Regions from separate parts of the Marinobacterium marisflavi genome, predicted to be linked through region 1. Evidence: predicted binding sites of a transcription regulator. Region 1 holds the regulator's gene; each other region holds the start of a gene.
What was found. Region 1 encodes sigma-54, which starts transcription at its own class of promoters, with help from an activator protein. Its sites were predicted from a motif close to TGGCACNNNNNTTGCTNT; they were not measured.

Region 1 (7,592 bases):
CGCTCAGTATGACAAACGTCATCTGTTTGATGTTGATGTGGCCGACTCTAAGGGTGCTTATCGAGAGTCGAGTTGGATAGCACCGGGCGAGGCGCTGAGTCTGGTCCGTACTCCGGTGGGGCTGTTGGGGCTCTCCATCTGTTACGATCTGCGCTTCCCTGCTCATTATCAGCGTTTGCGACACTTAGGTGCTGAGGTGATCTCTGTACCCTCTGCCTTTACTCAGGTGACCGGCGATGCGCACTGGGAGGTGCTGTTGCGAGCGCGTGCTATTGAGAGCCAGTGCTATATTCTTGGTGCCGGGCAGGGTGGTGATCACGGTAATAACCGTCTCACCTATGGTCACTCGATGATTGTCGACCCTTGGGGGGAGGTGATCGCTCAGAGCAAGCCTCAGGGCTTCGATGTCGTGACTGCTGATATTGATTTGCAGCGCCTACACCGGATCCGAACTGAGATGCCGGTGCTAGGTCAGAGGCGTGACAGCCTCTAAAAGTTAACGGGCTGCTAGTTCTCTGACTGCTCTTCCAGCTCACGCAGGTATTGGAATATCTTACGAAACGCCACGGGAGGTTTGTTCTGTGCCCGCTCTTTGACGGCATTGCGAATCAGCGTACGTAGATGCTGGATATCGCAATCAGGGTAACTAGCGATCACCTCACTGAAAGCCGCCTGACTACGCTCACTGTTCTCATCGATTAGCTGCTCACGCAGGCGCTCTAAGCGGTGAAAACGTTGGTTATGGGCTTCTGAAGCGGAATCAAATCGCTCGATAGCAGCTTTGATCTGGTCCTCATCTTCGTTACGCATCAATTTACCGATGAAGTTGAGATGGCGTTTCTTAGCACCATTACTCGTGATGCGGGCCATCTCTTCCACTGCTTCACGTAGACGCTGATCCATGGGTATCTGCGCCTGTTGATCTGGACGTAGCTCAGTCAAACGCTTGCCCAGCGCTTGAAGTTCATCCATGTAGCGCTTCATTTCGGTACGGCTGACGTACTCGATCTCCTCTTCAGGTTCGTCTTGGTAGCGCTCTTTTCTCATTCTCTTAGTCCATCTCGGTTCTATGCGTAGAAGAAGGTTGCTAGCCCCAGGAAGGCGAAGAAACCTACTACATCTGTAATGGTGGTTAGTAGCACGCCGCCGGCGAGTGCGGGATCTATGCCGGCTGATTTCAGTGTCATTGGCAGCAGGCTTCCAGCTGCGGCTCCGGCAATTAAATTGACGATAATAGCCATAGCGATAACGATGCCGATGGTAGTGTCTTGGAACCAAAGTACAGCAATCGCGGCAACAACGGTTGCCCAGAGCATTCCGTTTAGCAGGCCGACTACCAGCTCACGATTGAATAGCCAGCCGATATTAGAACTCTCGATATGCCCCAGTGCTTGACCGCGGATAACCAGCGTCAGTGTCTGGCTACCGGCGATACCACCCATTGATGCAACGATCGGCATGAGCACTGCAAGGGCCACAACCTGGTCGATTGTGGCTTCAAACAGTCCAATAACCGCTGAGGCTAGGAAGGCCGTAATCAGGTTTATACCCAGCCAGACAGCACGGCGTTTACTGGTTTTAAAGATGGGGGCAAAGGTGTCCTCATCCTCATCTAGACCTGCCATGCTCATCAGCGAGTGGTCAGCATCCTCTCGGATAACATCTACCACGTCATCGATAGTGATACGCCCCAGTAGGCGACCCTCGTCGTTCACTACCGGTGCGGAGATGAGGTCGCGCTGCTCGAAGATACGGGCGACCTCGTCATCGGGCATATTAGCGGGAATCGCATCTTCGCCATCAGCCTGCATGATTTCGCGCACGAGCATGGTTGGATCGGCGGTTATCAAACGTGTCAGCGGCAGTACACCTATCAGGGTGTTTTTCTTGCGGCTGACAATGAAGATTGAGTCGGTGCCTTCCGGAATCTCTCGATGGCGGCGCAGATAGCGCAACGCCGCCTCGACAGTAATGTCGGGACGGATGGTCACCGTATCGGTGTTCATCAGGCCGCCAGCGGTGTCCTCAGGGTAGGAGAGTACCTCCTCCAGCCGCTCGCGGTTTTGCAGATCCATGTTCTCGAGCAGTTCGCGCATGATCGTGTCAGGCAACTGCTGCATGATGTCTGCAAGGTCGTCGGTGTCCAGAGATTCGGTGATCGCTAGCAGCTCGGAGGCATTCATTTCGCTGAGGATTTCAGCCTGAATATCGTCACCGAGGTGTTGTAGCACATCACCCTCATTGTCCTGATTGATCAGGCCCCAGAGGATACGACGTTCGCGGGGAGGGGATTTTTCCAGCAGATGCGCAACCTCTACGGGACGCATGCCGCGGTTAATCATAAAACGGATTTCCCGATGCTGATTGGTCTCGAGGGCGGTCGACAGCGATTCTAGATCGATCTGATTATCGTCTGTGCTCATCATTCGTCCCTCAGAGCGAGTGGCTTAAGAGTCTCTTAAGGCACTACTCCTCTTCATCAAAGCGGTTATTAATTAGCGCTGTCACAGCGTCCATTGCTGCCGCCTCATCCTCACCGTTGGTGATGATTTTGAGTTCTGTCCCTTTGGAGGCAGCCAGCATCATTACGGCCATTATACTCTTAGCATCGACCTCGCGACCCCCTTTATCGATACGAATGTCGCAAGCGAAGGAGCTAGTGGTGCCGATCAGTTTAGCGGCGGCTCGAGCGTGCAGCCCAAGCTTGTTGATGATCGTGATCTCTTGTTCAATCATAGAGTTAATTCAGCTCTCGGTGGCGCACCTGCACATTATCCATATGCTCTTTGAAATAACCAGCAAGTTGTTCAGCGACAAACACAGAACGGTGCTGACCGCCAGTGCAGCCAATACCCACGGTGACATAGCTGCGATTGTTACTTTTGAAACCGGGTATCCAGCTCTCGATGAATGAGCGTATATCTTCAATCATCTTCTTCACCTCAGGTTCCTTACCCAAGAATTCGACGACCGGTTGATCCTGCCCGGTATACTGGCGCAGCTCAGGATACCAGTAGGGGTTGGGTAGAATTCTAACATCGAAGCTGAAATCTATATCCAGTGGCACGCCATGCTTGAAACCGAAGGACTCAAACTGCAGTGCCAACGTCTGTTCAGCCCTTTGGGCGACCCGATCTTTTATTGTGTCGCGCAGTTGGTAGAGTGTTAGCTGCGTGGTGTCGATCTGAAGGTCAGCAGCGGAAACGATGGGTTCGAGTAGTGACTTTTCAAGTTGAATAGCTTGTTCGAGAACAATCTCGTCGGTACTCAGCGGATGTTTTCTTCGAGTAGCAGAGTAGCGTTTGAGCAGGGACTCTTCCGAGGCGTCTAGAAAGACAATCTCGAACGACAGATCCGACGCCTCTCTGAGACGCACAACAACCTCTTCGAATCGCTTCAAATCTGCAAACTGATTACGAGCATCGATGCCGACCGCAATTCGCCGTGGGCCATTTGAGTTGGAATTCATTTGATCGACTAGCATCGGCAGCAAACTGGCAGGCAGGTTATCGATGCAGTAGAAACCCACATCCTCCAGTGCCTGAAGTGCAGTGGTTTTACCCGATCCGCTGCGTCCGCTGATTACTACGAGTCGCATCTTAATTATCTCTAGGCTCTAGACAGGGATTGAGCGTTGTTGAATAGCGCATCACTGTTGGGACTCTGGCGCAGTTCGTTAAGCGCTTTCGGGTTGCTGAATAGTTCAGCGAGGCCCGCTAGCGTTTTTAGATGCTCATCGTTGCCGTCGTCCGGAACGATCAAAGCGCAGATTAGGTCGACGGGTTGGCTGTCTATCGCATCAAAGTCGATGGGTTTAGTCAGTGTCAGCAACGCAGCAGCCGGTTTGTCGGCTCCGGCAATGCGACAGTGGGGAATCCCAACCCCTGACCCTAGGCCTGTGCTGCCTAAGCGTTCGCGGTTAAGTAGTCCAGAAAAAATAGTGTCAGCATCGGTGCCATTAACGGAAGTGGCCAGCATCTCGCTGGCCACCTCTAAGACACGCTTTTTGCTAGCAATGTCAGCACCCTGTTGGGTCGCTGAACTGATTAGCAGTTCTCCAAGTTGCATTGTCTATTACTTCACTTATTTGTGTGATTTCATTTTCTCTTTGTGCTTGATGATCTGGCGGTCAAGTTTGTCCACCATCGCATCAATCGCGGCATACATATCATCGTGCTCATGTGAGGCGACAACCTGACCGCCGGCCAAATGAATATCGGCCTCAGCTTTCTGACCCTGCTTCTCCACGCTAAGGGTAACCTGAGCACTCTGGATGTTGTCGAAGTGGCGCTCTAGTTTGTCAAATTTGGTACGCACGTATTCGCTCATGCTTTCAGTCAGCTCTACATGATGTCCGGTGATGTTAATTTGCATATGACTTCTCCTCGTACCGGGCGGAATAGGGTAGAGGCCCGCCCTGCCTCAAAAAATCTATTGCGAAACCAGTCGTTTGCGTTCATTTGACGGTGGTATGTTCAATACCTCACGATACTTTGCAATTGTCCGTCTGGCTACATTGAAACCTTGATCTTCAAGTATTTTGGCTATCTTGCTATCGCTCAGGGGCTTACGGCTATCTTCATCATCGACCAGCTTACGGATGACAGCGCGGATGGCTGTCGATGAAGCCGAACCGCCATCGACTGTGCTGATGTGGCTAGAGAAGAAGTACTTCAGTTCGAAGACGCCGCGTGGCGTATGCATGTACTTCTGCGTAGTGACACGTGAGATCGTTGATTCGTGCATCTCTACCGCCTCAGCGATGTCATGCAAAACCAGCGGTACCATCCCCTCATCACCGCGCTCCAAGAAGCCGATCTGTTTGGCAACAATCTGTGAGGCGACTTTCAGCAGGGTTTCGTTACGACTCTGTAAACTCTTCAGGAACCAACGCGCCTCTTGAAGGTTATCGCGTAGGTACTGGTTCTGTGCGCTGGTATCACCGCGCTTGATCAAGTCCGCATACTGATCGTTGATTCGGAGTTCTGGCGACACTTCGCTATTTAAGCTGACCACCCAATCCCCTTGTACTTTACGTACCAGCACATCAGGAATGACATACTCGGCCGCATTCTCGGTGATAATCGAGCCGGGGTGTGGGTTAAGTGTTTGAATTAGTTCAATAACGGCTTGAAGGCTATCTTCCTTAATCCGCATCCGACGCATAATTGATTTATAGTCGCGGTTGCCCAAAAGCGCCAGATAATCACGGCACAATCTCAACGCCTCTGGGCGCAGAGGGGTATCAGGAGAGAGCTGTTTGAGCTGAATCGTCAGGCACTCGCTCAGGTCGCGTGCAGCGACCCCAGGAGGGTCGAACTGCTGTAGTCGGTGCAACACCGCCTCGACTTCGTCCATCTCGACATCCATGAACTCTTCAGGGTACTGCTCCTGACACTGCAGCAGAATATCGCCGCAGTCGGTTGTCAGGTAGCCGTCGCCGTCGATAGCATCAATGAAAGCCTCAGCGATAAAACGATCCAACTCGCTCATACGAGTCAAGTTGAGCTGCCAGCTTAGGTGATCTTGCAGCGTGTCTTGCAGCGTGTCGTTATCGCCGGGCGTCCAGTCATCGTCGCGCGTTGCCGTGCTTGTGGTGGTGCTGGTTTGGTAAGTGTCGTCCCATGAGCTATCTGTCGCCAGCTCATCGGGTATCCCCTCATTCCAGTCGCTATCGGTTTGACTAGAGTCCGGCTGATCATCCCAGTCATTGCTGCTCAGCTCGCTCTCTGCGGAGGAGTCAATTTCGTCACTGGCTTGCGTACTGACTTCGGCAGAGTCACTGCTGGCTACTGATTCTGATTCGCTGGAATTCGTTTGGACGTCGCCCTCATCCTCCTCAGCTACTTCAAGCAGCGGATTGGATTCAAGCGCATTCTGTATCTCAGTCTGTAGCTCCAGTGTGGAGAGCTGCAGCAGGCGGATCGCTTGCTGAAGCTGAGGCGTCATCGTTAATGACTGGCCTATTTTTAGCTGAAGAGACTGTTTCATAATTCTTTATTCACTTAAACGAGCCAGGACAATTACAGCCTAAACTCGTCCCCTAAATATGCCTGACGCACCTGCGGATTGGCTAATATCGCCTCAGCGTTGCCCTCAGCGAGAATGCGTCCCTCACTTACAATATAGGCGCGTTCACAGATATCGAGAGTCTCGCGCACGTTGTGGTCGGTAATTAGTACACCGATGCCGCGATCTTTCAGGTGGCGAATTGTCTGTTTTATGTCGCTGACTGAAATTGGATCGACGCCGGCAAAAGGTTCATCTAGTAAGATAAATTTCGGATCATTGGCCAACGCACGGGCTATCTCCACACGTCGGCGTTCACCGCCAGAGAGCACCATCCCTTTGGAGTCGCGTATATGGGTGATATGGAACTCTTCAAGTAGTGCTTGAGCCTTCTCTTCACGCTGCGCCTGAGTCAGATCTTTGCGTGTCTCCAGAATGGCCATTAGATTATCGTAGACACTTAGCTTGCGAAACACGGAAGCTTCTTGTGGCAGATAGCCGACGCCCAAGCGGGCGCGCTGATGTATGGGTAGGCGAGTGATGTCATCCTGCTGGAGTCGTATGGCACCTCGATCAGCAGAAATTAGACCGACGATCATGTAGAAACAGGTGGTTTTCCCAGCACCATTGGGACCAAGCAGCCCGATAATCTCGCCTTGCTCAACGCTGAGTGAGACATCTTTGATCACTTCACGGCCGCGGTAAGCTTTAGCCAGAGCGTTAGCTTCCAGTCTGATCATGAACCCGAATCACTGCGTGGCTGAATGACCATGCGAACACGTTTGTCGGATTTGCTGTCACTGAAGGCGTCTACCAGAGCTTTCTGCATATCGTAATTGATACGAGCACCGGTAAACTCATCGCCGGCCTGGGTTACCTTGGCGTCACCGATAATCTTCAGTAACTGCGTGCCGACCCCGTAATCGAGCTTATCGCCCGTCGCGACGGTGACGGCCTGCTCCTCAGAGGGCTGCTGCTCAAAATAGGCAGGTGTGCCATCTGAGATGATCTGATCCACATTGCCTTCGGCATCACGACGCAACTCAACGCGATCGCCTCGCAGGATCATGCTGCCTTGGGTTATATCAACATTGCCGGTGTAGACAGTGATGCCCGTATTGTCGTCGATACTGGCGCGGTCAGCTGCCACGTAGATCGGCTGGTCGCGATCGCTCTCAAGTGCGAAACTGCTGGCGCACAAACAGCCGAGAAGGGCAGCGGTAGAGAGTTTAACGGTTTTCAGTTGCAACATAGTTGCCCCTTACTGTTGATAACAGTTCCATGCGGTTCTCGGCAGTATAAAACTCCATACCAATTGCCCGCGTTTCACCCGAGCTACTGGTGATCTCTACAGGGTCTTCAGTGACCGCCAGCTCGCTATTCGGGAAATAGGTCAGGCTTGGCGTGAACATTGCAACAGCCTGATCTGTCTCTGGATTATGGTGAAGCTCCACCTGTTCCGCAAGGTCTAGGCGGCTGTTATCGTCCTGATAGGTTGCTCGCATCGCACTCAAGGTGTGCGTAACCTCTTGCGATGGCTTGAAACCGACAGAGTAGGGGCGTGTCAGTTCGCTTTCGCGCCG
Region 2 (7,592 bases), 1.3 Mb from region 1:
CTTCAAACTTTATTTCAGACTCACCCGAGGGGAGCTGACCCGCCAAATTCTGTTTCAGCATATCGGCAAAACCTAGCGGCCCCTGTTTGGCCATCGCCATCGCCATCTGCTGGTCCTGCATATCGGTAAACATGCGCAGTGCTGAGGAGTTAAACAGCTCGCTTTCGGGCACCGTCTTACGCATCTCTTTGAGCATCATATTGAGGAACATTCCCTCAAATTGAGTCGCCACCTCATCCAGGGCGGCACCCTGATCGCGCTGGGCTTTCGCGCGCAGCTCCGCCATCCCTTGGAAGTCGTTGTAGCTCGAAATCTTATCGCTAACGTCCATGCCGTCCACCGTTAGATGATGATCAGTTCAGCCCGCAAGCTGCCTGACTGTTTCAGGGTTTCGAGGATTGCCACCAAGGCACTTGGGGAGGCCCCCACCATGTTCACCGCATCCACGATTTCACGCAGCTCTACACCCGGCTCAAACAGAAACATCGGTTTCTCCTCTTCGGTCACTGTCAGATCGGTATTGGTCACCGGTACGGCTTCTGCTTGGGTAAAGGGGCCCGGCTGGCTCACCTCATTACGCTGCATAATCTTTACCATCAGGCTGCCATGGGTCACGGCCGCGGCGCTAACACGCACATTGCGGCTAATCACGACGGTACCCGAGCGCGAGTTAACGACTACCCGCGCAGGTGGCTCACCCGGATCGATCTCCAACCCCTCGATCATAGAGACGAAACCGACCCGCGCGCTCATCCCCTCGGGCGCAACTACGCGTACTGATACTCCATCAATCGCCTCAGCGGTACCCGCACCAAAGGTGTCGTTAATCGCTTCCACGACACGCGTGGTAGTGGTGAAGTCGCGACTCTTCATATTTAGAACCAAATAGTCACTGCTGCCAAAAGGGGTATCGACCAACCGCTCTACCGTTGCTCCGGATGGTACGCGCCCTACGGTGGGCACATTAACCACCACTTTTGACCCCTCAGCGGCGGCACCCAAACCGCCCACAGCGAGGTTTCCCTGCGCCATGGCGTAGACCTCACCATCTACGCCCAACAGGCGGGTCATTAGTAGCGTGCCGCCACGCAGGCTGGTCGCTTCCCCGATCGTGGAGGCGGTTACATCAATACGCTGCCCCGGTTTTGCAAACGCGGGCAACTCCGCGGTTACCATGACTGCCGCCACATTGACCAGGTCCATATCCTGCGCCCGCGCGGCGATAGAGTTGTAGGCCGACTGCGAGAGATCAGAGGTCACATCGTTAATATTTAAACCAAAACGCGACAACATCGAGCGCAAACTCTGGTTGGTGAAGTTGATCGCCCCATCGCCGGTGCCATTTAAACCCACCACCAGACCGAAGCCGATCAACTGGTTATCCCGAATTCCAGCGATATCGCTGAGGTCTTTTATGCGGTCGGCATTCGCACCGCTCGCCCAAGCCAGCACGAGAATCAGAGCTAAACCACGTAGAAACAGGGTTGCACTGATCAGAGAGGATGTCAGCACCGCTTTTTCGAGTGAAATTTTAGACATAGTACCCTCGCTTAAAATGGCCAGAATTTGAGGAAGAAGGCGTTACCCCAGGCGAGCTTGGTGGCATCGTTCAACTGCCCTGAGCCGCTGTAGGTGATCTGTGCGTTGGCGATGCGCTTGGACAAAATAGTGTTGTCCGGCTGAATATCATCCGGGCGAATCACCCCGGAGACCTGCACATACTCATCGCCGTGGTTTAGCGTGATGAGCTTCTCACCACGAATCACCAGGTTGCCATTGGGCAAGAGGCTCACCACACTGACGGTAATATCACCGCCAAGCTGGTTGCTCTGGGTAGCCGCACCGGTGCCATCATTACTGATGGTTGAACCCATTGTGGAGTCGCTCGAGAAGAGGCCACCGGCCGAGCCAAAGCGCGCTAACTGCAGCGGTGAGAGGGCGTCATTGGAGGAGCTGCGTTCAACCGAACCGGACGCCTCTTTCACCGCGTTGGTGCGCTCGCGCAGCAAGATGGTGATAAGGTCACCCGCCTGGTAGGCCTTGCGATCACCAAAGAGGCCGCCATTTACCCGACTGGAGTAGATGGAGCCATCCACCACCTTCTCGGTAATCTGCGCCTGCGGCATCACCGGCTCAAAGTTGTTAACCCGTTGCGGCATCGGCTGATTACCACCACAGCCCACTAACAGCCCCAACGCTGCCGCTACTGCCACGCGCTTAACCCCTGCACCCATGCTCATGCTACCCCTCCTTCAACCACTGCCTTAGAGGTTGTTATTGACGAACTTCAGCATCTGGTCAGCCGCCGAGATCGCCTTAGAGTTAACCTCGTAGGCGCGCTGTGTCTCAATCATATTGACCATCTCCTCCACCACGTTGACGTTGGAGGCCTCTAGCGCACCCTGTACTAACTTACCCGCACCAAGCTGGGCCGGTGTGAGTAGCTGGGCAGCGCCGCTAGCAGCGGTCTCGATATACATGTTCTCCCCGGTCGCTTGCAGACCCGCGGGGTTTACAAAGGTTGCCAGCTGCACATTGCCAACAATGGTCGGTTGCGGCTGACCAAAGCGCATCACGCTCACGGTGCCATCCAGGCCAATAGTGATCGACTGGGCATCGGCTGGAATGGCAACGGTCGGCTGTAGTTGAAAACCGTTAGAGGTAACGAGACTGCCATCAGCGCTGAGCTTAAACGAGCCATCGCGGGTGTACCCGATGGTGGCGTCAGGGCGCAGAATCTGGAAGTAGCCGGGACCATCAATAGCGACATCCAGCGCATTTTCGGTCTGCACCATGTTGCCCTGCGTGTGCAGTTTCTCGGTGGCAACTATACGTGTACCGGTACCGAGCATCAGGCCGGTTGGAGCCTGGCTGTTGGCTGCGGTATTGGCGCCTGCCTGACGCACGTTCTGGTAGAGCAGATCCTCAAACACGGCACGGTCACGTTTAAAGCCCATGGTGTTGACGTTCGCTAGGTTGTTCGAGATCACAGACATACGCGTCTGCTGCGCATCAAGTCCGGTCTTTGCAATCCATAATGTAGCGTCCATTGTTCTATCCTCTTTTTATTCAGTGGTCTTAAGCCACTTACCCCTGATCTGTACGTTAACTATCCAAGCGCATCACACTGGCACCGGCGGTGGATAGCTCTTTTGCATTTTTCATCACACTGATCTGCATTTCGTAGGCGCGCGAATCACGTATCATCTGCACCATGGCATCAATCGGTGTCGCTGAACTCCCTTCTAAAGCACCGGTGGTTACACTGATCTGAGCATCAACAGGTAACTGGGTCTGTGCAGCCGACTGATAGAGGCCATCCGAGCGAATCTGCATCACCTCGCCCTCAGCGTTTACCAGCTTCAGTCGGGCGATGGGCTCCATCACATTACCTTCCTCGCCCTGCGCCAAAATATTGACAGTGCCATCAGCCGAGATCTCGATCTTCGACGTTGGCGGCAGCGTGATGGGACCGTTATCCCCCAGCACCACGTGGCCGGCACCGGTCGTCAAGACGCCATTGTCGGTGATCTTCAGATCCCCCCGGCGGGTGTACACTTCAGTTCCATCGGGAGCCTGCACGGCAAGTAAGCCCTGACCGGAAATATAGAGATCCAACGGATTACCCGAGCGCTGCACTGGACCGGGTGTTAAGTCCACCACGTTTTCAGTTTTCAGAATTGGAATGGCACGCGAATTGAGCCCGGTGGGTGCCACTAGGTCGCGGGAAATCACCGCCGAGTTGAAGCTCTTTTTAAAGCCTACCGTACTCACGTTGGCCAACTCGTTAATGGTGTTGGCTTGGCGCTGCTCTGTTACTTTCATACCGTTAAGCACGGTATATATCATCTTGTCCATCGGTCTTTACCCTGTGGTTTGCGGCAATCTTTTGCCGCTTTGGCGACGTTTTTATGACAAAACGTCACGATTACAAAGATTGATACAGATAGCGTGCCATAAACAAAAAAAGCCCTCATATCAATAAGATAGAGGGCAAAAGATCCAAACCTAATATTCAGATGGAGGGGTTATCCGCGAATATTAATAATGGCCTGGGTCAGGGTATTTGAGGTTTCAATTGCCTTAGCGTTGGCCTGGAAGTTACGTTGTGCGGTAATCAGGTCAACTAGCTCCTGAGTCAAATCCACGTTAGAACGCTCGATTGCACCGGCGCGTATTGAACCGAAACCCGAGGATCCCGCTTCACCGATCTTCGCATCACCCGATGAAGCTGAGGCTAGGAAGCTTGAGTCACCCATCTGGCGTAGACCTGATGGCGAGGCAAAGTTAGCGAGGATAATCTTACCCAGCGACTTCTGAGTACCGTTGGAGAACGAGGCGTTCACCAGACCGTCACCACCGATATCCAGACCCATCAGGTCACCTTCAGGCTGACCATCTTGCGACTGGCTCAAAACCGAGAAGGTGCCGGTGTACTGACTGGATCGAGTCAAGTCTATGGTCATGTCGCTGATTGGGATATTGGTATCCTGGCCCGCCACAATGCGTGCAGTGAATGGGATACCCATAAAGGGCGATAGCGCCTCACCGTTGAGTGTAAAGGTCAGCTCACCTGGGTCTAGGAAGACAGGCTTCCACGTCTCTGAGTTGATGGTTGAGTCCACACCTGAAGGGTCAGTCACCTCCTCGTAGTAGCCATCATCACCGAGCTCCACAAAGGTCTGAGTACCGTTGACCGTATGCTGCGACAGGTTAACCCAGGGGTTAGTCACACCGACGGCTCGGGTGGTATTGGCAAAACCGAACAGCTCAGGCACCTCAGCTTTATCACCCGTTGTTTCAGCAATCTTTACGATATCGATAACAGAGGCCGAACCTGTGGTAGGGCTGGTGACGGTAAACTGGTTGGTGGTCTCATCAAACTCCACGGTTACACCACGCAGCTTTTGCCCCGATTCCGTCACTGCTGTGCCAGCATCCTGCAGAACCTTCGTATCGATGGCCGCATCTGGGTAGTTAATCCCCTGCTCTAGCAGACCGGCGATGACACTTGGTTTGAGACTTGAGTTACCGATATCGAGTGTAAAGTTAGACTTCACACCGTTCACCACCACCTCGATATCTAAGTCAGAGGCGATTGTCATGGTTCCGTCCGACTTCAAAATGACCGGATCGGATTTGAGCACCGCCGGGTCCGATACCTTACCGCGCACGGCGTTATCGGTTGCGCCAATAGCGTAGACAGCGTTATCGGTACTCACACCCAGAATCTGCGACGCACCGGTCGAGGTATCAATACCCTGAACATCGTATTTATCTACATCGGAGAATTCGATGCTCGAAGAGTCACCCGTAGAGCCAGAAGAGAAGGAGAACTGCCCCTCTTCATAAACCACTTTCATGCCGTATTTCGGTTCAACTGCGGGGGTTGCATCTGAGGTATTTGCTGGATCAGAGAAGGCGTTGTTGATCGCCACTGTCAGCTTAGAGGCCAGATCATCCCCAGCGATTTCGTGGTCAACGACATCATCATCACCGGTCAGATCAAGGTTTATGGCCTGCGAAACCCCATCGACGGTCAGTGTGAAGTCAAACTTTAGGTTGTCTCCGGTAACTTCGATGTTGTCATCCGCATCAATAATTGTTGACGCACTCGGCACTGATGAGACGGTCGTTGCCGGCACAGAGTTCTGCTTGGTGACGTTCTCGTCATAGCGGAACATACCGACTTTCTGCGATGCCCGAGCAGTCACATAACGCATATCACCGTGACCATTCATCTCCAAGTACTGTCCCGACTCATTGGTCACCTGCTGCAGGCGTGAGTTAAAGGCCTGATCTCCGATAAAGAAGTAGGTCTGCCACTTACTCTCCGGCGTGCCAATATTTGCCGTCTGTGTCTTCACGTAATAGATGGTGGCCAGATACCCCTCACCGGAGTCGTCGTAAACCGTCAGTGCCGTGGATTCGTTATAGGTGGACGGATCAGTTCGGTCGAATTTCGCATCGATCACTGCGGCATCCGCTGGCAGGTTAAGGCCCAGCTTCACCTCGGTTGTTTTTTGCGCCTCGCCCGTTGTTTGTGACGGAATTGTAAGAGCACTCAGGTTACTCAAATCCGCCGTGCCGGATGAGTCGACCGATGCCGCCATCAGTCGCTGTCCAGTCGAGTTCACCACGTTATTCTGCTCGTTGAGCATGAAGGCACCGTTACGGGTGTAGATATCCTGCAGACCGTCGGCGGTTTTTAGTGGGAAGAAACCGTCACCGGTAATCGCCAAATCGAGCGAGTTACCTGATGTCGAAATGTTACCCTGGCTAAACTCCTGGTTAACCCCCTTGAGGAGTACACCCTGACCAATCTGGGCCGACGATTTCTGCAGCGGCGAGGTGGAGAAGATATCACCAAAGTCGGCCCGTGAGCGTTTAAACGCTGTGGTACCGGAGTTGGCAATGTTGTTTGAGGTTACCGCCAACTGAGAGGTGGCCGAGTTAAGTCCTGTAAGTGATGTATAGAATGACATAGCTGTTGTCCCCTAAGTGTATCGTCTCTAATCGCTCTACTCGCCGACGCGATAGACCTCGTTAAATGGAATGTTGCCGACACCAGCGACCTCCAGCAGAAGTTCGCCCGCGGGGCTTGTCGAAATTGCATTTACATTGGCGTAAACCAGTGTGGTGGGGGTATAAGCCTCACCATTTTTCAGTGCCACTGGCTCAACAAAATATTCACCCGGTTCGGCCGGGTAGCCGTCATTGGTGATGCCATCCCAAGAGAACTCATGGATTCCAGGAAACATGAGCCCCACATGCTCGGAGTAGACCACCTCACCCTTGAGGTTCTTCACCACAATCTGTGTGCCATCAGTCGCCTGATCTAGGCTAATTGCTCCTTTGAGTCCCTTGGTCGCATCGAGCTGGGCGAAGGCCCCCTCAACCAAGGCACTCTTATTGATAAGGCCACTGGCCTGCATCAACTGCTGCGAACGGAAGCTGTCTGACATCGACTGCATCGAGGTGTTCATCTCGGTTATGCCACTGACAGTCGAGAACTGCGCCATCTGCGCCAAGAACTCTCCATTCTCCATCGGCTGCAGGGGATCCTGATTCATCAACTGAGTGGTCATCAGCTTCAAAAAGTCACTCTGGCCAAGCGTTGATGAGGTGCGTTCGGCCTCTGCCTCTTGAGCCTTAAGATAGTCGTCGGTCGTGCGCACCGCGCTGCTAATTCCTGTTGCTAACATTGGGGCAACCTCCTAGCCTCTACTGTCCTAGGCGTAGCGTCTGTAACACCAACTTTTTCGCGGTGTTAATCGACTCCACGTTGTTTTGGTACGAGCGTGACGCCACGGTCATCTCCACCATCTCTTCGATTGAGTTGACGTTGGAGATATAGATATTGCCATCGGCATCGGCCATTGGATGGTTGGGCTCAAAACGCCGATCATTGGGTTTATCGCTGTTACCGATACTCTCTACCGACACACCTGCCGCGAAAGTTTCGGTTGTTTGATCCATTACCGTGCGAAAGATCGGCCGCTTCGCTTTGTAAGCTTCTTCGGCACTCGAGGCTGCCACACCCACGTTGGCAAGGTTGGATGAGATGGTGTTCATTCGAACCATTTGGGCAT
Region 3 (7,592 bases), 800 kb from region 1:
TTCTCTATGCCGAGTTGGGCAGCTTCTTGAAAACCCAGTGCGGCGGATGGCGAGCCGCCGTATTCACCTCCAATCCCGAACTAGGCAAGGTGATGGGATTACGTGCCGAAAAGATCTACAAACTATTTAATGGTGCACTTCCTAGCCAACTACTGTTGTTCTCGGTCTTTTCGCAACAGCAGCGAGCTGAGGTAGAGACCGAGAGAGAGGCTGCTCAAGCTGAGAATAACCAACAGCCTGCACAGATCTCTGAACAGGCGCAGATGCTTGAAAACCGCCTGCGCAAAAACCTCAAAGCGCTATCGCGTTGGGTTAAGCGAGAACAGCTAGAGGCGTATCGTGTATATGATGCGGATCTGCCTGAATATGCTGTCGCGATCGATCGTTACGGCGAGCAGTTGGTGATTCAGGAGTATGCACCACCGGCATCGGTGGACCCAGTTAAAGCCTTCCGGCGTCTGCAGGATGCGGTCAATGTCGTAGGGCGTGTGTTCGAGGTGGGCGCGGACAATATTATCCTAAAACAGCGCAAGCGTCAGGCGGGTGCTGATCAGTATCAGCGTCAGGCGCAGCAAGGACGCACCGATTTGGTGCGCGAAAAGGGTTGTCTGTTTGAGGTTAACCTGCGTGATTTCCTCGATACCGGTCTGTTTCTTGACCATCGTCCTGTGCGTAAACGTATCCAAGAGCTCGCAAAAGGGAAGGATGTTCTGAACCTTTTCTGCTACACCGCAACCGCGAGTGTGCATGCGGCTGTGGGAGGTGCAAAGTCGGTCACCAGCGTCGATATGTCGGCCACCTATCTGGAGTGGGCACAGCGTAACTTTGCACTCAATAAGCTCGAGGGTGCGCAATATCAATTTATTCAAGCCGACTGCATGCAGTGGCTCGATCGCCCACGGCGTGAGCGCTTTGACTTGATCTTTATGGATCCTCCGACCTTCTCCAACTCCAAGCGCATGCAGGATATCCTCGATGTGCAACGCGATCATCAGTTCCTGGTGCGCGCTGCTGTGGAGCTTCTGAAACAGGGTGGTCTGTTGATCTTCTCCAACAACTACCGCCGCTTCAAAATGGACTATGAGGCGCTCTCAGAGTTCGACATTAAAGAGATCACACCTCAGACGATCGATCAGGACTTCAAGCGTAACGCGAAGATCCATGTCTGCTTTGAGGTTCGTCGGCTTGATCATTTAACTGATTGATTTTATTGGTTATATTCTGTTTGGCATACCCATTGCTAAATTGGTGCAACCCTAACGCGGTTGCATCAAATTGGTGCATCAAGATTTCCTTCCTAACTCATTGATTTTAAATGGAATAGATGAAATCAAAACCCGTTAGGTGGATCGGCACGGAGCCGTTCGATCATTCGATTAACGCACCAAAAGAGTGCGTGTGGATGTTAAAAGCGCCCTTGTGGTGCACTTTTGGGAGAATTTAACGTGGAAACAGTAAACAGCGCCGTTGAAACGCTGATGCAGAGTGCGAATACGCTCTTCATTCTGATGGGTGCCATCATGGTCTTCGCGATGCACGCAGGCTTCGCATTCCTTGAGGTCGGTACCGTACGTCACAAGAACCAGGTTAACGCACTGGTTAAGATCATGACAGATTTCGGCGTATCTGCCGTGGTCTACTTCTTTATTGGGTACTATGTCGCGTATGACGTGACCTTCTTCAGCGACGCCGCAACGCTAGCTGAAGGCAACGGATACGACCTTGTTAAGTTCTTCTTCCTGATGACTTTCGCGGCGGCTATCCCTGCCATCATCTCTGGCGGTGTAGCGGAGCGCGCACGCTTCTACCCAATGCTGATTGCTGCTGCACTCTGCGTTGCACTGGTCTACCCCTTCTTCGAGGGCGTGATCTGGAACGGCAACTACGGTTTCCAGGGCTGGCTGGAGGAGAGCTTCGGCGCAGGCTTCCATGACTTCGCAGGTTCCGTAGTAGTGCACGCTGTTGGCGGTTGGATTGGTCTGGCGGCTGTACTAGTACTGGGCTCGCGTAACGGCCGTTACCGCAACGACCGTGTTATTGCATTCCCACCTTCAAACATTCCGTTCCTTGCTCTGGGGGCATGGATCCTCTGTATCGGTTGGTTCGGCTTCAACGTGATGTCGGCTCAGACCCTGGACGGTATCTCTGGTCTGGTTGCTGTGAATAGCCTGATGGCGATGGTTGGCGGCATTCTGACTGCGACTCTGCTGGGCAAAAATGACCCTGGCTTCATCCACAACGGTCCGCTGGCGGGTTTGGTAGCTATCTGTGCTGGTTCTGACGTGCTGCACCCAATCGGTGCGCTGGTTGTTGGTGGTGTTGCAGGTGCGCTGTTTGTTTGGATGTTCACGATGGCACAGAACAAGTGGAAGATCGATGACGTGCTGGGTGTGTGGCCACTGCACGGTATCTGTGGTGTTTGGGGCGGTCTTGCGGCAGGTATCTTCGGTGCGGAAGCGCTCGGCGGCCTGGGCGGCGTAAGCTTCATGTCACAGCTTATTGGTACTGCAGCGGGTGTTGCTGTGGCGCTGGTCGGTGGCTTTGTTGTCTACTCAGTGGTGAACAAGGTTGCTGGTATTCGTCTCTCCGAAGAGGAAGAGTTCCGCGGTGCCGACCTGTCAATCCACCGTATCGAAGCTTCTTCTAACGACTAAGTCTTCTTTGCACAAAAAAGGCCGCTCAGTGAGCGGCCTTTTTTTGCGACTCACTATCCGTTAAGCCTCAGCATTATGAAACGCATCGAGGCAGTTTCTGGCAGCTAGTTTTATATCTGCACTGGTGAAGGGTTTGCGCAGTAGCGGCGCGCTAAAACGCTGTGTAAGCCGCTCCAAACCTTCGTCATAACCCGAAGCGAATATGAATGGCACGCCGAGTTTGTGTAGCTCTTCAGCGATCGGTTCGCTGCTCTCAACGCCAAGGTTGACGTCTAACACTGCGAAACTAAGCTGGCCGCGAGCAATGATCTGCATAGCGGATGCGACGCTAGCGGCAAGATGAACCTCTTTGAAGCCCATCTCACTGAGTGCACTCTCTTCATCCAGTCCGATGATCATGTTGTCTTCAACAACTAAGGCTACGCTCAATTCATTATTATCACCGACTGATTTAACCGACTCCGGTACTTGTTCATCTAAGCGGGTCTCTCCACTAAGGCCACTAGGCTCATGATCTTCATAGCTATAGGTGAAGTGCTTGTCGGGAATAATAAACCGCGCACGCGCACCGTCGCGGGTGATCTTGTGCTCCGACTCTCCCCCAAGATCCAGCGGGATGGCGCGTTCAATGATTAGCGAGCCAAAACCTCGTCGGGTAGGAGGCTCTTCCACCGTCACCCCTAATTCCTTCCAAGTCAGGATCATGCTGGAGTGAGCGTCGACCGTCCATTGAATTTCAATGGATCCGGTGGGGGTTGATAGCGCCCCATATTTGATCGAGTTGGTGATCAGCTCATGAACGAGCAGAGTCATTGTGGTGTACGCCTTCGGTGTCAATAGGACATCAGGCCCAATCACCTTCACGCGATCGGGTTCGGTTACAAAGGCGTTAAGCTCGGTCTGGATGAGGGTGGTGAACGGCGTGTTGGCCCAGTTGCCCTCGGTTAACATATTCTGGGCCAGCGCCAGAGCCTGAATACGCCCGGCGAGTATCCCTTTAAACTCGTCAACGCTTTCCACAGAGGTGGCAGTTTGGCCTACGATTGAGTTAATCAGGCCTAAGATATTGCGTACCCGATGGTTGAGCTCGTGGATTAACATATCTTGTTGTTGTTGCGCCTCGGCTGCGAGTTTATTGCGCTCGTCGATATTGCGTACAACCAGCTCAAGCAGTGTGCCCCGCAGATCGTTGGCCAAGTTGAGGTCCAGTGGCGACCAAGGAGCGCAGAACTCCTCCCTGAGTTGTTGCCATGCAGCGAAGCTTTTGCGTGGTGTTAGACGAGAGCCGTTAGGACCCAATTCGACCGGTTTTTCTGGGTTGCCTGCCCACTGCACTTCGGTAACCTCTTCACGGCGTAAAAAGAGTAGAAGGTCTCGTGGGCGTTTAGAGATCGGTACGGCCAATACGCCGGCGAATCGCTCAGCAATGGTCACATCCATATCCAACCAGTTTCTTAGGTTCTCTACAGCTGTGACACGGGTAGTCGCTTGGCGGTTTAAACGTTTGACTAATAAATCGACATCCTCATTGTTGACAGGATCACCAAAGACTGCGCGTTCGCCATCAATAGACAGTACCAATGCGTCACACTTGATCAGGCTCTTTATGCGCCCGCCAAACGCACTGAGGTTTTCAAAAAGGGGCAAACTAGGATCTAAACTCGCCATCATCTGCACGTGCAGCTTTTGTCCGCCACCCTCACCGGTACGCGCTTCGCGCTCCAGTTGACTGCGCAGCTCGAGCGCGAAACTCTCAGCGTAGAGCTCTGTGTAGCTTTTGGTTATCATGCTCAGATCACGGGGGCTGTAGTGGTGACAAGCGATTAGCCCCCAGAGCTCACCATCGACCATGATGCTGATAGACATCGAGGCTTGAACGCCCATATTACGCAAGTACTCGATATGCACTGGGGAAACTGTGCGTAGCGTGCTGAGTGAGAGATCAACCTCTGCATCACAGGGCGTTATCAGCAGTCCCGTATCGTCAATGTCGGGTATCACCCGCAGTATCGAGCGCTTGTAGAGTGCGCGTGCCTGTTGTGGAATATCGGACGGTGGATAACGTAGGCCAAGAAAGGAGTCGATATCAGACAGTCGATGTTCTGCGACTACTTCACCTGATCCATCTGGATGGAATTTGTAGATCATGACCCGGTCAAACCTGACCATGCTGGCAACCGAACGAGCGGCCTGATCGCAAAGTTGCAGCGATCCTTCTGCTTTCCCGAGCCGTCTGAGTGCGCTGCGTAGATCTTGCGACAGCGTATCACTCGCCTCAGCGTGAGCTGGCGTGAACTCAAGAATCAGTTTATCTGAGCTGAAGTGGGCTGACAGGTCGTAACAGTCCGGGCTTGAAAATAGTTTAATGTCGAGGATTCGCTCCAGTTGATCCTCGTCTTCAAAGCGTTTCACTAAACCGGTAATCGCGCGCGTCGCTTCAGGAGAGATAAGATCGACCAGGGGGTGGCCTAAGAGGTCTTTTTCCTCACGCCGTAGAATTTTTGGCACATTTTCCGAGAAGGCGACAACCAACCAATCCGCACTCAGTACTAGCATTCCGCCACCTGACTGAATTTTGCCTAGGCGATGTATGGGTTCCCTGTCACAGGTTGATAAGTCGTAGGTCATTGGTTCTACTGAGGTGTTCATCTCTACACGTCCTTGCTATGTCTGGGTAGCCAGCGCGCGAGCGCTGTCTCAAGAGTCTCACTGCGAACGGGTTTGGTAATAACCTGCTCAAAGTCTGTGTCACTGATCTGGTTATTGATGTCCGCTTCTGACAATGCGGTCACTCCGAGAATTGGCACACTGGCGCCGTTCTCCCGAATTTTGCGCGCCGCCTCTGCGCCGTTAAGGCGGGGCATATGGAAATCCATCAACACGAGGTCTACTTCGGGGTGTTCAAGCATCGCTTCGACCGCCTGCTGGCCGTCCGCGGCCCGTAAAACCTTGTTGAACCCCAGCTTTGTCAGCGCGCCAACCAGAACGATCAGATTTGTAGGGCTGTCATCGACACAAAGAATTGAGTAGATCGACAGATCCTCTGGCAGCTCTGGAGCGTGGGTGGTGTCGGCAGCATCATGCTGCTCCAGCTCGACCAGATCTGCCTCTTGGCAGAGTTTGCATAGGGCGCTAGGTAGATACGGGGCGTACCATTGCTGGGCTCCCTTTGCGAGCAGAGCAGTTGCCGGTTCAAATTCAGATGTCAGTACGCAGAGAGCCTGGCCGGGTAGCGTCTCAACCATTTTGCGAAAAACCACAAGATTCGCCGCGGCCACACGATAATCGACTAGATTCAATGCTGCTGGGCTGTGCAGTGCTTCTGCTGTGAGCTCGCCGAAGCGCTCCGCCTCCAGACCGTAGTGAGATAAGATCATCATCACCAGCTCGATCTGAGCATCGGCCGGCGCATAAATATTGACCTTGGTAGCCGAGCCGGTCGCAACCCAGCTCTGCTGGGACCTATTGCTGACTGGAAGGTCTAGCGTAAAACTAAAGGAAGAGCCGGAGGACGCTGAGTCTATTACCAGTTGGGAGCCCATCAGGCGCAGGAGATTATCTGCGATGTAGAGGCCAGCACCGGTGCCTGAGGGCCGACTGCCATCGGCTTTCAAAGTTTGATAGTAAGGTGCGCAAATCTTATCCAGCTCGTGCGGCTCAATACCTGCACCGGTATCTAGTACCCTCACGACGATCTGAGTCGATGTGACCTTCTCTTTTTTCAAAGCGAGCGTCAGGATAGCTGAGCCGTTTTGAGTAAATTTGGTCGCGTTTGAGACCAGCGCAGAGATTATCTGACTCAGGCGCTCACTATCGCCGATGTAGGATTTACCTATCAATCTTGGATCGAACTGCAGGCCGAGTTCTACCCCTTTAGATTCGGCATCCGCAGAGTACATACGCACACAGTTCTCCGCGATCTCCAACAGTGAAAACTCACGCTGGGAGAAAACAACCTGATTGTTCTGAATGCGCTGTACTTCAATCGTATTGTTCAGCACTCCAAGCAGCGTCTCGGCGGAGATATCCATGCGCTCCAAGAGTTGCATCGCTGGCTCGGGTAGTTCGTACTCTTTGAGCATAGCCAGCAGACCAACCAGCCCATTGAGCGGTGTGCGAATCTCGTGGCTCATCACGTTAATGTCGGCTTGGGGCTGCATGGTTTTGATCATAGGAGCGTCATCCGAGAAGATCTCTCTCTAAGGTGGGCAGGGGCTGTACCTGCATAGAGAATCGCTCAATCAGTGATCTGAACGCAGTACTCGCGCCCTCGACGGCCCTATCCCGCTGGCATTGGTCTACCAATTCCTGTTCAAGCAGATCGATTGTCTCAGCCCAGTTCGCCAACGTATCTTCGCCGTAGAGGCGGTAGAAGTGGGTGATATCGGTGCGTCCGAGAGTTGTTTCGATTCTCGGTGCGAGTATGCGTGCTCCCATGGTGGAGCCTTCGATAACATAGTGTACACCCAGCGCGTAGTATGGATCTGTGGATGCCAGATGAAGCTTTAGAGTTGGGCGGGACTCTCCTAGGTTTTCGAGATCCGTTCGTAGGGCGATTAATTTGCGATCAATCGCTGCGAAAGAGGGCTTTGAACACAGGTGGAGATGTGCTGCCATTTCGTGCAACCAGCTCTCGAGGTTAAGGAGAACCGTCCGATACTCGTATAGCGTGAGATTCGGGCGCATCAGTTGGCGCATCGCTGGCATCGAGTCCAACTCTGCATGAAGGTTTTTAGTCGTCTCTTTCAAGGCTTTATGGGCAGTAATCATGTGATAACGACGTCCTGTGAACTTGATCTGTTAGCGCCTTAGCTAAACTTTTCTCTGCACGCATCATGCCAAATCAGCTCAGTGTTGAACGGGTCCGGTTGGGCAGTTCAATACTTTTTTCCAGATAGTTGATTTCAGGTTTGGCAAACAGGAAGCCCTGATAGAGGT
Region 4 (7,592 bases), 1.3 Mb from region 1:
TACTGATTCGGGGAAAGGTCCAAATTGTCGCGGATATGAACAGTTTGAATCAGGAAACCAAGCTGGTGTGACAGCTTTTTGCGCACCCCTTTGATCCGCTGCATTAGATCGCCACCCTGGGCCTTATCAATCAGCGGAATCAAGCCATAACCCACCTCCAGGCCAATCACATCAACTTTAGGCACATCATCCCACGACAGCTCGACCATTTCTGCACTTTGCTCTTGCGCCTCGTCGGCCTCCTCTTGCGCCTCCTCCAACTGGTCACGCCGATAGGCGAGGTAACATAAGCCGGCCGCTAGCGCTGCCATCGACAGGAAGATCAGATTCGGCATGCCCGGAATAACACCGATGATCAGCAGAATACCAGCGGTCAATGCAAGCGGCTGGAAGCTTCCCATCTGCGTTTTTATTTGGCTATGCATGGTGGTGTCTGCTGAGACACGAGTCACGATTATCGCCGTGGCAGTTGCCAAGAGGAGTGACGGGATCTGGGCCACTAGACCATCACCAATTGTCAGTAGTGCGTAGGTCTGGGCTGCATCGCTGAGGCTCATGCCGTGGAATGCCATCCCAATAATCAATCCACCCACGATATTAATCACTAGAATAATGATACCGGCGATCACATCACCTTTGACGAATTTGCTGGCACCATCCATCGAACCGTAAAATTCTGACTCTGCAGCCACCTCAGCACGGCGAGCTTTAGCCTCCTCTTTGGTAAGGATACCTGCATTAAGATCTGCATCGATCGCCATCTGTTTTCCGGGCATCGCATCCAAGGTAAATCGTGCTGTCACTTCCGAGACACGCCCGGCACCCTTGGTAACCACTACGAAGTTAATGATCATCAAAATTGAAAAGACGATGATACCAATCAGGTAGTTACCAGCGATGATGAACTGGCCAAAGGCTTCAATCACGCTGCCCGCAGCATTACTCCCGGTGTGCCCTTCAACCAACACTACACGGGTTGATGCAACGTTAAGCGCCAAACGCAACAGCGTGGCAAAGAGCAGCACTGTAGGAAATGAAGAGAAGTCGAGTGGTTTCAGTGCGCTGATACAGATCATTACAATGATCAACGAGAGCGCGATATTCGCTGTGAAAAAGATGTCTAGCAGAATGGCGGGTAACGGAATTACCATCATAATGATGATGCAGAAGAGCACCGCTGGGATCGCCAAAGAGGCGCCCCCAAAGGCCGCCATGTGACGCCAAATATTTGACAGCTGTGATGTCAGCGCATCGACCATTATTCTGGTTCCAATCCGCTTGTAAAGCGGCTAAAACTGATAAAAAAGCCTATAAACAACTGATTTTATTATGAATAATAGGCCACTCTGCAATCCGTCTCTTTTGCCTCAATTTTCACTAAAGTCACTAAAAATCGGACGCAATTGAAGAATTGCAAGCACCATGCCAGATCTGCGTTGGTCCCAAAGAATAAAGCACTAAAGTTCTTCAGATGCCTGCCGATAACCAATGTATAGAAGCGGAAGCGTTGTAAACCTGGCGAGTTGAGCTTGGCCAACACATTTTTGGAGATTGTCTTGATGAAACATCTACTAATTCTGAGTCTCTGCCTAGGGGCGCTGGGCGGTTGTAATCATCTGCAACCTCAACAAACAGTGGCAAATAGTATGCAAGTTGAAGTTGCCCAGGAGGCGCTCCCGCTTTATGAAACGCGTGTACTAACCAGTAGCGGTTACGCCAACATCAGCGCTCAACTCTCAGACAACCCTTCGCAACGCCGCCTGATGGCAATCCGCGCCTCGAAGATCGATGCCTACCGCAACCTCACTGAACAGGTGTATGGTCAAAATATTAACGCTACCACAACACTGCAAGAGGCGGTCACTAGTCACGATGCCATCCGTGCCCAGGTAGAGGGTCTGGTCTATGGCGCTCGACTCGTCAGCATCACACCGATCGGTAGCGACAGCTATGAGACGCGGCTAGAGATTGAGCAGAGTGCAGTAGATGAAATCCGTCAGCGTTATCTGTTCATAAACTAATCGGCTACCGAGACACGCTATGGCAACTTTCCACGCTCACCTGTCGCCCAAACTCCTAATCCAGACACTAACGCTGGCGGTGACCCTAAATGCTGGGCCGACACTACTGAGCGCACCGATCACAGCGACAGGCGCTGCTACCGTTGATGATGTGGAATCCGACCTTGAGGTGCGCAAAGCGCGCCAGCGTGCGATTGCCGATGGTTTGCGTCAGATTGCGATAAGCCAACCTACGCGGGTCAGCAGCACATCGTTTGTCGCAAACAACTTGCAGCTACACGAGAGCACACACCTCGCCAGTGATTTCAGACTTGCAGGACTTGAAATAACTAGCGAGACCCTACTCGGTGGTGTCTATCAGGTAAGACTCAAAGCGCAGGTAACCGACTCGAACTCCGGCCAAGACTGTGAGCGTTCAGCCAGTGGAGTGCAGCAGCTAGTTAGGTTGCAGATTGAACCTTCCAGCATATTTCTCGATATCGATGCCAACAGCATGCTCTTAGCAGCTAGCAACGACCTGCAGCAGCGTCTGCATCTGAAGGGATATTTGGTAAGCGAAACAGTTGCACTCGGACCGCCCCAAACTCGATCCACTTACAGCGCTAGTTATATGCCATCGCGTAGCGAGCAGGATGAGTTAGTGATTGCTTTGACCCTGCAGGCAAATCGGCAACAGGCATTAGCTCGAACCGTGAGGACACTTGATCTGATTCACTCGATCAATGCTGCCGGAGTGCTGCCCATCAAACTTGATAGCGCTCGACCGAAAGTCCCTGCAGAGTACTCACTAGAGGTCAAACTTCCTACGGGCAAGTCGCTGATTTCACCTCAGTATAGCGCTTCGGATTTGCAGCCTGGTTTGACGCTGTGGCTTGATAAGCAGGTGCCAGCGGTTAGTCGGGCTTTGGATTGTCAGCCACTCGCGCTGACCACTCGAGAGCTTAATGATGGGAGTCTAAGATTGGCAGCGGGCAGTGTCCAAGGGGTCGTTAAAGGCCAGCGGTTGTTGTTGCTTGATCAGAGTGGCCATTTAAGTTATGGCCTAGATGATATGAGCCAGGCGCATTTTGGCCTCTACGAAGTGGCGAGTTTGGGTCGCAACCACGCGCGGCTTGAGTTGATGCCCGGATCGGCTAAAACGAGCAACCCGGGCCCTAAAATCGTAATACCTTTTTAAACGGAGTACAGCGATGAAGATCAAACAACTAGGAGCGGCAGCCTCAATGACACTCGTGTTAGCCACCAGCCCCTTAGTCGCAGCTCCGTTGATGGGGCCAAACGACCCACTGGGCGTTTTAACGAGCGATTTTGATCAGACTCAACGAATGATGAAACGCGAACCGGCTGAACTTTCACCCGGAAGCGAATACACCCTATTAGAGAGTGACACCCTGCGCACGCTAGCTAAGCGTAGCTACGGTAACACGCCCTTAAACCAAGAGATCATTCGTAAGTTGATATACGACCTCAACCGCAAGGCTTTCTTTCGCAACAATCCAGACTTCCCTATTACTGGAAAAGTAATCCGCATCCCTAATCTTAACGACGTGCGAGACTACGTATTCACCTATGAAGCCGGCACCAAATACCCATACGACTCCCCTAATAGCTGGATCTCCTATCCCTGAAGGAGAATCAGCACTACTCAAAGCCAGGTAGCGGTTTGATCCCGAAAAGGGACTCAGGTAATGGATCGCCCTGCGGTAGATCTTTTTTGGGCTCATCGAGTTTTTCAGGCTGGGAATCCGCCATAACGCTGCGATCTACAATCACCACCTTGGCCGGATCATGTGGCAGTTCGGGGACAGACCTTGCGGCTACCGGTTTTTCCGTCGGAGTTTGCTTTGGCACAGGCTTTGGTGCAGGTTTTGGTGCAGGTTTTGGTTGCAATTTCGGCACAGGTTTGGGTGTCGGCTTGAGCTCTGAGTCAAGTTTTGGCTTGGTACCGGGCTTAGCCTCAGGTTGTTTCTGCGCGGCTTCCGCTGGCGCAGATACCGTATCAACAGCTCTACCTGAATCTGGCTCTACCATCTCACTCGTTTGCCCAACTGGAGACTGCACAGGTCGATCAGCTGAGCGTTTTAATGAAAGGTTGTAAACCTCGGCCAGCGAGATGCGCGGCGCATCTGGAGCTCGCAAAGGCACCGTAGAAGTCACCTCTGCAGCAACCGCTTCGCTCACTAAGTTACTTGGCTGTCCAACTAAGTTCTCCATACTAGGAGTCTTCGCTATATCGCTAGCAAGCACCGCTGGATCCCGGGGACCTGGCTCTGGGCTCTCTGGCGTCGCTGGCGGCTCTACCAATTCAGCCGGAGCTTCAGACTCTATCGGCGGCTCGGGCTCTTCTAGTTCAGGCGGTAAATCAATCGATTCTGCTAATCCGGGCTCAACTTCAAGCGGCTCTACAGTCTCGAACTGACCTAGGGAGAGCTCACCGAGGCGGATTTCGACCGTCGAACTTCTCGAAGGCTCTTCTTCACCCTCCTGCTCTGTACTCGCCGCAGGAGGGGACTCACTGGCCAAGGCCATGTTTAATTCAGCGGTTGTTTCGCTGATCGCCTCAGACTGTTCACTCTCGCTCAGCTCAGGCGCTCTGTCAGTCGCGGCTTGGGTCGTAGGCGTGGGTTCAGCAACGGTAGCTGCTAGCTCAGCAGCTGGCTCAGTTATTGCCTCAGCTACTATTCGAGCAGCAGATTCCGAAGTTGGTTCCGGAATAGGTTCCGGAATAGGTTCAGGAATAGGTTCCGGAATAGGTTCAGGAATAGGTTCAGAAGTTGGTTCAGGTACTGGTACTGGTACCGGTTCAGCTACTGCTTCGGTCCGAGCCACCTCTAGAGCGATTGGCGCCTCCTCAACGACTTGCACATCTACCTCGGACTGGGTCAAAACCAACTCAGCAGCAGTTGATGGACCCACTAAATCTGCCACCGGCGTCGGCCCTATTATCGAACCAACTGCCTCAATTACAGGCACTAGGACTGTTCCCAGCGAACTGCCAGCAAAAGCATCATATTGTGCATCAACAAAACGTTCTCCTGCAGAGGCCAGGGCCCGTGCAGGGTCGTAGAGGGGATCACTGAAATCAAGCGGCGCAGGCGCCGGCCCTCTAACCAGAAAACCGGTTAGCAAGACTAGGGCCGCAGCGGTCTGAACCAGGATTAACTTAAATAACGCGGTCATAGCCTAATCTTAAATAGGTTCTCTAACAGGGGAAACCTAGCACCGGCTTACACTCTGCTTCGCTCTCATCCGCCGACTCTCCATTTTGGGGGTCCCCCTTGCCAACAGAGGGAGTCGGGGAAGGTGCAGCCGGTTGAGCATTACGTTGCTTCTGCAGGTTAATTAGTGAATCCACTTTTTTGGTTAAACCCGAATCTTGGAGCTGGTTGATTACCACACGCAGCTCTGCCAATTCATCACCTGCCGCTGCAAAACGTACTTCGCTCGCTTTTACCCGATCATCTAACGTCTGAGTCTGCTTGGCCAACTTATCAAACTTCAGCTCGACCCGATTGGCAATTCGTTCTATCTGGTCGCCAGCGCGTTTTATACCAGCCTCTTCACGCCCTTTCGCATTTTTCTCAAATTGACTCATGGTTGCCAGAGCAGTCTCAACTTGCTTATTCAACTCAGAATTGACCTTAGTCAGTTGATCTAATGACTTGCGCAGGTTCTCAACGCGTTTAATATCGGCGTCGAGTTGCACAATTCGTTTACCCACCGTCAGCATAATCTCATCAGCCTGCAGGGCACTCTGAGTGAACCGCTCCATCAGGACGCCACTCACCGAAACGGCGACCAGCATAAAGACCAAGAAACACCAGAACATGATGTATTGGCGTTTCTGCACCCGCCCCATCGTCTCGTTGAAGGCAGCGACGCTATTAATCACCAACTCGGAAGAAGCGTTGGCATTGCGCGCTGCTTCGTGTGCGGTCTCGGCTGAGTCGATTACGATCTCAGTGAGCACCTCCACTGTGCTCGGTCCACCCTCTTGAAGATCCTCAGATTCAGCAGGCGCTGCGTCATCCAACGACTCAAGAGCTAAAGCATCGCGCTCGTCAGACTGGTCTTCAGCGCTGTCCAATTGCTCAATTTCAGCCGGATCTTGCTGTGGTTGTACAGCCGCCTCCGCTTGCTGCTGTTCTTCGGTCGACTGGTCGACCTTATTATTCTCGTCACTCATAGTCTTTACCTACTTCAACGCCTTACGCGCCTCGTTCAGTCTCTCGGTCTCGGCCCGAATATTCTTCACTTCTGACTTAACCTGACCGATACGCCCCGCCAACTCTTCGGATAATTGAGTTGCATCGTGCAAGGCTTTTGTTCGACGGAGATCGCCAGCCAGTGTCTGCATCTCGGACTTCAAACCCCTGAGCTCAGCTTCAGCGAAGCTATAGGCCCCTCCGGCTGATGAGGAAACCTCCCCCTCTTTGAAGCGCAGGTGGCTATTGATACCTTCATTATCAAGATCGCCATCGAGCACGATATCCGTCCCCGCGCTCTCTGGGTCGGCATCAAACTTTAAATCCGATGCCTCTCTCTGTTTATCGCCTGATTCGCCAGCAAAGTTTATATCAGACACCCCGCCTTGCGACTGACCTTCAAAGGCAATATCAGAGTTAGCGTGGCGACTCTCATCCTGGGTGAGGATGGTTTCACCGATCGGCCCTTCAATTGGCTCACCGGTCTCTGCGTTGATTGCTAAACGACGCCGACCGGAGTGATCAATCGCCGTCTCTTTCGGATCCGAGATTACACGCCGAAACTGTTTATCGTCTCTATCCTTGTCGCTCATAACACTCTCCCAAACTCTAGATCGCCGCGCCATCAGCGGCTGGCTTTCCTTCACTATCAAACTGGTAATCCACCGGAACATCAATATCTGGCATCTGCGGCGCACTACGCGCGCTGTATTGGCTGTCATTCATCGCAAAGACATAGCTCAACACCTGCGCCACGGCGAGATAGAGTGGTTCCGGTATCTCCTGCTCAAGCTCAGTGGTGTAGTAGATCGCCCTTGCCAAAACGGGAATGCGAACGATCTCAATCCGATTTTCCGTCGCTACCTCACGAATCCGCTGACTCATATGTTCAACCCCTTTCGCCACCAATACCGGTGCGCCCTCGGAGTCTTGGTTATAGGCCAGAGCCACAGCGTAGTGCTGCGGGTTAACAATAACCACATCCGCCTCGGGTACAGCATCAATCATCCGTTGCGACGCGAGCTCACGCTGTTTCTGTCGAATCGCCGCCTTCACCTCAGGGCGACCTTCAACCTCTTTAAACTCATCCTTGACCTCCTGCAGCGTCATCTTCAGCTTCTTGGAGTGCTGATAGAGCTGAAACGGCACATCAATAAATGCGATGACCAGCAGTGACAAGCACATGTAGAACGCGCTCCAACTGAGAATGGAGCCTGCCTCCACAAAAGCCGCATTGCCGCCTACCCGACCCAAGTGCAAAAACGAATCCGAGAACCACAGTAGTACCAGATAGGCTACCGTCGCGACCAACCCAAACTTGGCAATGGCTTTAAGCAACTCCACCAGCGCCTGTACCCCAAACATC

Region 2: a site for sigma-54 is predicted at 3,940-3,957, ahead of AC1WNR_RS11870 (flagellar basal body rod protein FlgF). Genes of this name have one in related genera too.
Region 3: a site for sigma-54 is predicted at 1,227-1,244, ahead of AC1WNR_RS09310 (ammonium transporter). Genes of this name have one in related genera too.
Region 4: a site for sigma-54 is predicted at 1,411-1,428, ahead of flhA (flagellar biosynthesis protein FlhA). Genes of this name have one in related genera too.

Annotation. Positions count from the first base shown of each region.
Region 1 is NZ_OZ457898.1:1,080,369-1,087,960, forward strand. Features, by position in the region: gene AC1WNR_RS05320 (carbon-nitrogen hydrolase family protein) at 1-493, shown strand, start outside; gene yjgA (ribosome biogenesis factor YjgA) at 508-1,047, opposite strand; gene mgtE (magnesium transporter) at 1,068-2,423, opposite strand; gene AC1WNR_RS05335 (HPr family phosphocarrier protein) at 2,467-2,736, opposite strand; gene rapZ (RNase adapter RapZ) at 2,741-3,598, opposite strand; gene AC1WNR_RS05345 (PTS sugar transporter subunit IIA) at 3,610-4,068, opposite strand; gene hpf (ribosome hibernation-promoting factor, HPF/YfiA family) at 4,084-4,374, opposite strand; gene AC1WNR_RS05355 (RNA polymerase factor sigma-54) at 4,432-5,991, opposite strand; gene lptB (LPS export ABC transporter ATP-binding protein) at 6,024-6,749, opposite strand; gene lptA (lipopolysaccharide transport periplasmic protein LptA) at 6,746-7,261, opposite strand; gene lptC (LPS export ABC transporter periplasmic protein LptC) at 7,239-7,592, opposite strand, start outside.
Region 2 is NZ_OZ457898.1:2,412,774-2,420,365, forward strand. Features, by position in the region: gene AC1WNR_RS11850 (rod-binding protein) at 1-331, opposite strand, end outside; gene AC1WNR_RS11855 (flagellar basal body P-ring protein FlgI) at 343-1,539, opposite strand; gene AC1WNR_RS11860 (flagellar basal body L-ring protein FlgH) at 1,551-2,240, opposite strand; gene flgG (flagellar basal-body rod protein FlgG) at 2,265-3,050, opposite strand; gene AC1WNR_RS11870 (flagellar basal body rod protein FlgF) at 3,106-3,858, opposite strand; gene AC1WNR_RS11875 (flagellar hook-basal body complex protein) at 4,029-6,485, opposite strand; gene AC1WNR_RS11880 (flagellar hook assembly protein FlgD) at 6,522-7,205, opposite strand; gene flgC (flagellar basal body rod protein FlgC) at 7,225-7,592, opposite strand, start outside.
Region 3 is NZ_OZ457898.1:1,882,545-1,890,136, reverse strand. Features, by position in the region: gene rlmKL (bifunctional 23S rRNA (guanine(2069)-N(7))-methyltransferase RlmK/23S rRNA (guanine(2445)-N(2))-methyltransferase RlmL) at 1-1,205, shown strand, start outside; gene AC1WNR_RS09310 (ammonium transporter) at 1,446-2,654, shown strand; gene AC1WNR_RS09305 (HWE histidine kinase domain-containing protein) at 2,715-5,303, opposite strand; gene AC1WNR_RS09300 (hybrid sensor histidine kinase/response regulator) at 5,306-6,826, opposite strand; gene AC1WNR_RS09295 (biliverdin-producing heme oxygenase) at 6,834-7,424, opposite strand; gene AC1WNR_RS09290 (EAL domain-containing protein) at 7,498-7,592, opposite strand, start outside.
Region 4 is NZ_OZ457898.1:2,382,704-2,390,295, forward strand. Features, by position in the region: gene flhA (flagellar biosynthesis protein FlhA) at 1-1,259, opposite strand, end outside; gene AC1WNR_RS11705 (LPP20 family lipoprotein) at 1,560-2,021, shown strand; gene AC1WNR_RS11710 (hypothetical protein) at 2,041-3,198, shown strand; gene AC1WNR_RS11715 (LysM peptidoglycan-binding domain-containing protein) at 3,212-3,649, shown strand; gene AC1WNR_RS11720 (hypothetical protein) at 3,663-5,201, opposite strand; gene AC1WNR_RS11725 (hypothetical protein) at 5,224-6,207, opposite strand; gene AC1WNR_RS11730 (hypothetical protein) at 6,217-6,819, opposite strand; gene flhB (flagellar biosynthesis protein FlhB) at 6,836-7,592, opposite strand, start outside.